2 regions of the Arthrobacter sp. K4-10C genome follow, and region 2 is predicted to be linked to the other one. Evidence: riboswitches for the same ligand, from Rfam matches in the RefSeq annotation. Region 2 holds a riboswitch; the other holds the start of a gene.
The links. A riboswitch is a leader RNA that binds a small molecule or an ion and turns the genes downstream of it on or off. The one in region 2 is predicted to bind thiamine pyrophosphate.
Positions count from the first base shown of each region.

Region 1 (4,206 bases), on a different contig from region 2:
GGAGTGCGGATTGAACCGGGCGGCGGTGGCAATGGTGGCGGCGAGGGAAGCCTGGTCCTCGAAGAGCAGCGCGGTATGGAAGAGGCCGGCCTCTCCCCTGCCCGGAAGATTCAGCCCGGGCGCGGGCGCCAGGTGGACCAGCGGCTTCTGCAGGCGGCCGAGGTAGAGCCCGCCGTCCTGCTCCGCAACAACCTCAAGGCCGAGGGCACGCTGGTAGTAATCGGTCATGACCTTCATGTCGCCGACCTTGAGCATCACGGTGCCCATGGCGAGGTCGGCGGGAAGAAGATCCTGGCTGGTGGCTTCTGCAGTCATTGAACGCTCCCTGTGCTGGAGGCCGTGCGGATAAGACGGCCTGTCACAGTTAAAATTACTTGAAGCTTCAATTTATTCCAAGCACCTTTGAATTCCTGCAAACTCTTCAGGCGATGACGCGGCCTCCCAGCACCACGTGGGCCAGCTTCCGGATTGCGGCCGGCCGGACACGCGGATCGTCCCTGCAGATGACGACGTCGGCCCGCGCACCTTCCTGCAGGCCGTCCGCTCCGAGCCACTCCCGTGCGGACCAGCAGGCTGCGTCCAGCGCTGCGGGCATGGGAAGCCCGGCGGAATGCAAGGCGAAGATCTCGTCGGCGATCCGTCCGTGGCGGATGACGCTTCCGGCGTCCGTGCCGGCGAAAATCCGTACGCCGGCGTCGTAGGCCTCACCTACCCGTTCCAGGTGACGCTCCCACAGGGCAAGCATGTGCGCTGCATAGCGCGGAAACTTTGGCTGCGCCTGGGCGGCAATGTCGGGAAACGTGGCGATGTTCACCAGGGTGGGGACGATGGGCACGCCCTGCTCCGCGAAGCGGGGAAGGTGCCGGGGCAGGAGCCCGGTGGCATGCTCAATGCAGTCAATGCCGGCGTCCAGCATCTGGTCCAGGGTGTCTTCCGCGAAGCAGTGGGCGGTCACCCGGGAGCCTTCGTCGTGCGCGGCCTGCACAGCATCCCGGACGACGGCGGCGGGAAACGAGGGTGCCAGGTCCCCGGCCCGGCGGTCGATCCAGTCCCCCACGAGCTTCACCCAACCGTCTCCGTCGCGTGCCTGTTTGCGCACGGCCTCCACGAGGTTCTCCGGCTCCACCTCGTCCGCGAAGCCGCGAAGGTATCGGCGGGTGCGGGCAACGTGGCGTCCGGCCCTGATCAGCACCGGAAAGTCCCGGCCTCCCTGCATCCACCGGGTATCTGCCGGTGAACCGGCATCGCGCACCAGCAACGTGCCCGCCGCCAGGTCTGCCCGGGCCTGGGCGGCCGCGGTTGGAGCATCCACCGGCCCGCCGGGCCCGAGCCCGATGTGGCAGTGGGCATCCACCAGGCCCGGCAGCACCCAGCCGTCCAGCACGCGGTCCGGTGCCTGCTGCGGGCGGGCGAACGTGAGTTTCCCGTCCACTGACCACAGGCCCCGGTGTTCGCTGTCCGGTGCAGTCAGCACTGGCCCGCTGAATTCGATGATCTTCGGCATCCGGCACCCTTTTCGTCGCCAGTCAGGCTAGCACTGCCAATATGACAAGGGCTTCCGGAGCGGCTGTGGTAGCTTCGTTCCTGACCACACGGGTGCCCCTGCAGGGGCTGAGATCGGGCTGATGCAGCCTGCGACCGTCGAACCTGTCCGGGTAATGCCGGCGAAGGAAGTGAGTATTCCTTGAGTACACCAAATGAACAGCTGAGCCCTACCCGAAACCAGCCAGGGACAGCCCTGCCTGGTGAGAAGCCCGCGGAACCTGTTACCCAATCTTTGGCGTCGCATTCGTTGGCCTTCATAGAAGACACGGCTAACGGAATCCGGGTTCCGGTGACGGAGATTTCCCTGGAACCGTCACCCAATGGGGAAGTCAACGAGCCCTTCCGTACCTACCGGACCGCCGGCCCGGGCAGCGATCCGGTGATGGGCCTGCCTCCCTTCCGCTCCGCATGGATCGCGGCGCGGGAAGATACGGAAGCGTACAGCGGCAGGGGCCGGAACCTGCTCGACGACGGCCGCTCGGCTGTGCGCCGCGGTGCAGCCTCCGCTGAGTGGAGGGGTGCGCAGCCGGTGCCCCGCCGCGCCGTCGAAGGCCGGACCGTGACCCAGATGCACTATGCCAGGCAGGGCATCATCACCCCCGAGATGCGCTTTGTGGCCCTGCGAGAGAACTGCGATGTGGAGCTGGTCCGCAGCGAACTGGCCGCCGGCCGCGCCATCATCCCCAGCAACATCAACCACCCGGAGTCGGAGCCGATGATCATCGGCAAGGCATTCCTGGTGAAGATCAACGCCAACATCGGCAACTCCGCCGTGACCAGCTCCATAGCCGAAGAAGTGGACAAACTGCAATGGGCCACGCAGTGGGGCGCGGACACCGTCATGGACCTCTCCACCGGTGACGATATCCACACAACGCGGGAATGGATCATCCGCAACTCCCCTGTGCCGATCGGTACGGTTCCCATCTACCAGGCGCTTGAGAAGGTCAACGGCGAGGCCAACAAGCTAACCTGGGAAATTTTCCGTGACACTGTCATCGAGCAGTGCGAACAGGGTGTGGACTACATGACCGTCCATGCCGGCGTCCTGCTCCGTTACGTGCCGTTGACTGCCAACCGGGTCACCGGCATCGTCTCCCGGGGCGGATCAATCATGGCCGGCTGGTGCCTGGCGCACCACCAGGAGAACTTCCTCTACACGCACTTCGACGAGCTGTGTGAGATCTTCGCCAGGTACGACGTGGCGTTTTCGCTGGGAGACGGCCTGCGGCCCGGAGCAACGGCGGACGCCAACGACGCCGCGCAATTCGCGGAACTGGACACGCTCGCGGAACTGACGCAGCGCGCCTGGGAACACGACGTCCAGGTAATGGTGGAGGGGCCGGGGCACATTCCCTTCCACCTGGTCCGGGAAAACGTCGAGCGCCAGCAGGAGTTGTGCAAGGGCGCCCCGTTCTACACCCTGGGTCCCCTGGTTACCGACGTAGCGCCCGGCTATGACCACATCACATCAGCCATCGGCGCCACGGAGATCGCCCGGTACGGCACGGCGATGCTCTGCTACGTGACTCCAAAGGAACACCTGGGCCTGCCCAACAAGGACGACGTCAAGACGGGAGTCATTACCTACAAGATTGCAGCGCACGCCGCAGACCTGGCCAAGGGCCACCCCGGCGCTCACGAACGGGATGACGCACTGTCAAAGGCCCGCTTCGAGTTCCGCTGGCGGGACCAGTTCGCCCTGTCGCTGGACCCGGTGACCGCCGAGGCTTTCCATGACGAGACGCTGCCCGCGGAGCCGGCCAAGACGGCCCATTTCTGCTCCATGTGCGGACCCAAGTTCTGCTCCATGCGGATCAGCCAGGACATCCGGGATGAGTACGGCTCCGCGGAAGCGCAGGCAGCCCTGGCGGACATGGCAAGCGGCATGCGGGAGAAGAGCCAGGAATTCATGGCCTCGGGAGGCAGGGTTTACCTGCCGGAGCTGCGGCTACCCGAGAGTATCTCCACATAGAAGCCTTCCCTTTCGTCCGGCTGGCTATTGGGGGCCGGCCGGGCGGAGGGGAAGCCCGGGCCTGCGCGGGTCAGGACGCGCGGGCAGGCTGGGCCCTGCTGACGTCTCTGATGAAGGACCGGATGGTCCGGTCCCCGTCCGCGGAGTCCTGGGGCCTGTGCCCTCCGGGAGAGACGCGGTGCACGGCTCCGGTTTCGCGGAGGTAGCCGGCGATTTCCTCGTACAGGGGTTCCCAGCCCCCGGTCAGGACCAGGGTGGGGACGCCCGGAACGATATGCAGCGGCGCCTCCCATGAGGGCGCCTGCAGCCGGAGGCGCCTGGCGGACCGCTTCTCCTCCGCGGTGGCCGGTTCCTGCAGGTCAGTGGCGTACACCCGGCGCACAAACTCCCGCTGGAAATCGTCATCGCTGAGCTGGTGGCGGACCTCGAGCAGCGGCTGCATCAGCCTAATGTGGGCCGCGGTGGCCGGCAGTTCCGCCGTCAGTGACAGGCAGGCGGGTTCCACGAGTGTCAGAGAATAGACGAGGTCCGGCCGTTCGACGGCGGCCATCATGGCCGCGATGGCACCCTGGGCATGCGCCACCACGTGTCCGCCGGCGGCGCCCCGTCCGTCATCGGCCAGGGACCGCAGCACGATGGCGGTGTCTGCCGCGAATGAGGACTCGACAGGTTCCGCCTCCGGGTCA
Region 1 covers NZ_JBNHFI010000009.1:17,764-21,969, forward strand. The annotation lists gene AC5RUU_RS13550 (VOC family protein) at 1-315, opposite strand, end outside; gene AC5RUU_RS13555 (amidohydrolase family protein) at 422-1,504, opposite strand; TPP riboswitch at 1,583-1,690, shown strand; gene thiC (phosphomethylpyrimidine synthase ThiC) at 1,685-3,520, shown strand; gene AC5RUU_RS13565 (alpha/beta hydrolase) at 3,591-4,206, opposite strand, start outside.
Region 1: linked by a shared signal. The riboswitch ahead of thiC (phosphomethylpyrimidine synthase ThiC) and the one ahead of thiD (bifunctional hydroxymethylpyrimidine kinase/phosphomethylpyrimidine kinase) in region 2 are both predicted to bind thiamine pyrophosphate.

Region 2 (4,206 bases):
GTACACCACTTGGGAACTCACTTCTCTCGACGTTTCTAACAAAATTTGCGTGCGGAACCGGCTCTAACAGGCTGGTTTCTCGCTGTGCCTCAACGCCGTGGGGTCATAACCCAAGTGTTGGCGTAAGCACCGAAGAACTAGACTACGCTAATTTCGTCTTCGGCCGCAAATGAGGCTGGCTCCGGCGCGCCTACTGTGATAGCAACCACAGGACAGTGGCACCACAGTGGGCGGCGGTACCGCGCACCATCCATGATACCGCCGGGACCGCCCCGGGAGGCTCAGGAGTGCAGCCGCGGCGCGTCGAAAAACTCCACTTCCAGGCGGCAGGACTGCTTGAAGGCCGTGGCCATGGCGGCCCGTTCAGCGTCCGACGCGTTCCGGCCGGCCTCGTCCACGAAGGCGATGGCCTTGCGGGTTGCCTCGGCGAAGTCCTCGTCGGCGTAGGTCCGGAGCCACTCGGCGTAGGGGTGCCCGGCCGGTTCACCTGCGGCCAGGAACTGGGCGTGCAGCTTTTTGCCCACCTCCGCGTACAGCCAGAAACAAGGGAGGACGGCCGCGGCCAGCACCGCGTAACTGCCCGACGCCGAGGCCGCCGTGAGGTGGTCGACGTAGGACTTTGTCACAGGACCCAATTCGGGCCGGACGGTGCGGGTGCTCAGCCAGGACCTGTGCAGCTCAGACTCCACTTCAAGGCACTGCTGCGCGGACCCGGCCCAAAACAGCTGCTCCGCCTCGGTGGGCGCAAGGGCGCTTGCCCTTGCCAGGATCCGGGAGTAGCCGTTGAGGTAGATGGCGTCCTGGGCCAGGTAGTAGGCAAACTCCTTCTCGGGCAGGCTGCCCGTGGCCAGTCCGCGGATGAAGTCCAGCCCGTAAATGGCGTCCAGGTCCGCTTCAGCAGCAGCCCTGAGGCTGGCCGCGAAAGCCCCCTGGTGCGGAACCGGCCGCACGTGGTGGAAATGGTGGACGGGCCCGTTCCCGGTTCCCACCTCCAGGCGGCCAGCGGTTTCCAGCGCACCGACCAGCCAGGGCTTCACGTCCCGCAGGGCCGCCTCCCAGTCCCCCAGCCGCGCCTGGACAGTGGCCATTGCGGAGGACAGCGAACAGCCGGTTCCGTGGCTGTTCCGGGTTGCCACCCGCTCCCCCGGCACCTCCACGACCTCGGCGCCCAGCAGCCCGCCGGTATTCACCAGCGCGTCCGGGCAGTCCGCACCCGCCAGATGGCCGCCTTTCACCAGGACCGTGGCACCGGTGGCCGCGGCAAGTTTCCTGCCCTGTGCCAGGGCTCCGGCCCAGGTGTCCTGCTGTTCCTCCCCTACGAGGATGGCCAGTTCGGCGAGGTTGGGGGTGATGAGGTGCGCGAGCGGCAGGAGTTCGCGAAGCGCCGCCTCGGCGGATTCTTGCAGCAGCCGGTCACCGCTGGTGGCCACCATCACCGGGTCGAGGACCACGACGGCGGGGCGTACGTTTTCCAGCCATGTCCGTACGGCGGCGATCACCCCGGCGTCGCCCAGCATGCCGATCTTGACGGCGTCGATGCTGATGTCGTCGCTGATGGCATCCAGCTGGGCCGCCAGGAAGGACACCGGCGGCACATGGACCGCAGCCACACCGTGGGTGTTCTGTGCGGTAAGGGCGGTGATGGCGGCCATACCGTACCCGCCGTGAGCGGCGATGCTTTTCAGATCCGCCTGGATACCTGCACCCCCCGACGGGTCCGAGCCGGCGATGGACAGGACACGCGGCACGTCCCTGCCGGTCCCGGGCGGCACGGTAGCGGTTTCAAGAGTGCCGGCCTGGAGATCTACTGGGGGCAAAACAAGAGTCGAAGACAAGAGACATCCCTTCGCCGGTACTAGCCGGACAGGTTCAACGGGTCTGGATCTCAGCCGGCCCTTCGCGCGGCACCCCGTGTCAGTCCCCCAGCCTAGCCGTTTTGCTTCGGGCGCCTCAAAGGTGAAGCGGGCATTGCGCGAAAAGTCCCCGTTTGGTGGACTTTTCCCCCGGTACTTCAGAGGGGAGAAGTCCACCAAACGGGGACTGGTCGAAAGGTGGGGCTCCCGGCGCACCCGCCAAGGGTTACAGCTCGGAGGCGGGAACCCCGACGCCCAGGATGATGGGCGCCTCGGCGGGTTTGGCAGTCCCATCCTTGCGGTCTGCGGAGGCCGCGGGTTCCGGCGCCTTGGCAGCATGTGTGTGCCCGGTGCTGGCCGCAGGCGCGTTCTCATGGTGCTGCACAGTGGTTTCATTGGCGGCACCCTGGGCACGGCTGGCGCTGCGGTTGCGCCGCGGCCGGCGCTGGCGGGTCTGGTCCACAGTGTGGTCAGACCAGTCCTTTTCCTCTGCTGCGGGTGCAGGCGGCTGTTCGGCGTTGACCGGCCCGGCCTCGGAAACCTTGGTTTCATGTTCTTCCGCCGGCGTTTCACCAGCAGGTGCCGGTTCACCAAGGTGGGCGAAAGCTTCAGCGAGCCGGTCCAGGGTGAGGGCCGGCTGCGGCTGCTGTTCTTCGGCATGCTCCACGAACGGCAGGACAACCTTCTCGCCGCCGAAGGTCAGGACAGCCGCCGGCCGGGGCGCCGCGCCGGCGTCGTGCTTGTCTTCTGCGGCCGGCGTTTCGGGCTGGACTGACTGCGCCTGTTTGGCCGCCGCCACCTCGTCATCGTGCAGGTGCGCCGCATGCGCCGCGGCAGCGATGTTGGCAAGGGCCAGCCTGGTGGCTTCCGCCTTCGCGTGCCGCTCGGCATCGGCCGGATCCGGATGGACGGTATGGACATGCACCGCCGCAGCCGGGGCAGCTTCAGGCTGCTGGCCACCGCGTCCGCGCCGCCGTTTGCGGTCCGGCCTGCCGTTCGGCTGGCTGCTGTCGGTCCGCTGTCCCTCATTACGGTGCCCTTCGGCGCGGACGTCGGGCCGAATGTCGGAACGCTGCACGTGGTGCTCGGCGGCAACGATGTTCGCGCGGCGATGCTCCACGGGGTCGTCGTGGGTCACCACACCGCGGCCGGCGCACGCTTCGCACTGCTCCCCGAACACCTCAAGGAGCCCCGTGCCCATGCGCTTGCGGGTCATCTGGACCAGGCCCAGCGACGTGACTTCGGCAACCTGGTGCTTGGTGCGGTCGCGGCCCAGGCATTCCACCAGGCGGCGCAGGACCAGGTCCCGGTTGGATTCCAGCACCATGTCGATGAAGTCGATGACGATAATGCCGCCGATATCGCGGAGGCGGAGCTGGCGCACCACTTCCTCGGCTGCTTCAAGGTTGTTCTTGGTGACGGTTTCCTCAAGGTTGCCGCCGCTGCCCGTGAACTTGCCGGTGTTGACGTCCACCACGGTCATGGCCTCGGTGCGGTCGATCACCAGAGAACCGCCGGAGGGCAGGAACACCTTGCGTTCCAGGGCCTTGTGGATCTGCTCATCGATCCGCCATGCCGCAAAGATGTCCTGGTCCTTGGTCCACTTCTCAAGGCGGCCCACCAAGTCCGGGGCAACGTAGGTGACGTAGGCCTCAATGGTGTCCCAGGCTTCTTCACCGGACACGATCAGCTTGGAGAAGTCCTCGTTGAAGACGTCACGCACCACCTTGATGGTGAGGTCCGGCTCGCCGTACAGCAGTTCGGGTGCCAGGACCTTGGTGGAGGTGGACTGGCTTTCGATGCCTTCCCACTGCGCGCGCAGCCGATTGATGTCGTGCGTCAGCTCTTCCTCGGACGCTCCCTCCGCGGCTGTGCGGACGATGACCCCAGCCTGCTCAGGGAGGCGGTCCTTGAGGATGCGCTTGAGGCGGTTGCGTTCGACGTCGGGCAGCTTGCGGGAGATGCCCGTCATGGAACCGCCAGGCACGTACACAAGGTAGCGTCCGGGCAGCGAGATCTGGCTGGTGAGGCGTGCGCCCTTGTGCCCGACGGGGTCCTTGGTCACCTGGACCAGGACGGTGTCGCCTGACTTGAGGGCGTTTTCGATACGGCGCTGCTTGCCCTCGAGGTTGACGGCCTCCCAGTTCACCTCGCCTGCGTACAGAACGGCGTTACGGCCGCGCCCGATGTCAACGAAGGCTGCCTCCATGGAAGGCAGGACGTTCTGGACCTTGCCCAGGTAGACGTTGCCGATCAGCGAGTCCTGCTGGGTCTTGGAGACGAAGTGCTCGGCCAGGACGCCGTCTTCGAGGACCGCGATCTGGATTCTGTCATCGCGCTGGCGGACGATCAT
Region 2 covers NZ_JBNHFI010000015.1:22,405-26,610, forward strand. The annotation lists gene rplU (50S ribosomal protein L21) at 1-9, opposite strand, end outside; gene thiD (bifunctional hydroxymethylpyrimidine kinase/phosphomethylpyrimidine kinase) at 282-1,817, opposite strand; TPP riboswitch at 1,825-1,922, opposite strand; gene AC5RUU_RS18405 (Rne/Rng family ribonuclease) at 2,080-4,206, opposite strand, start outside.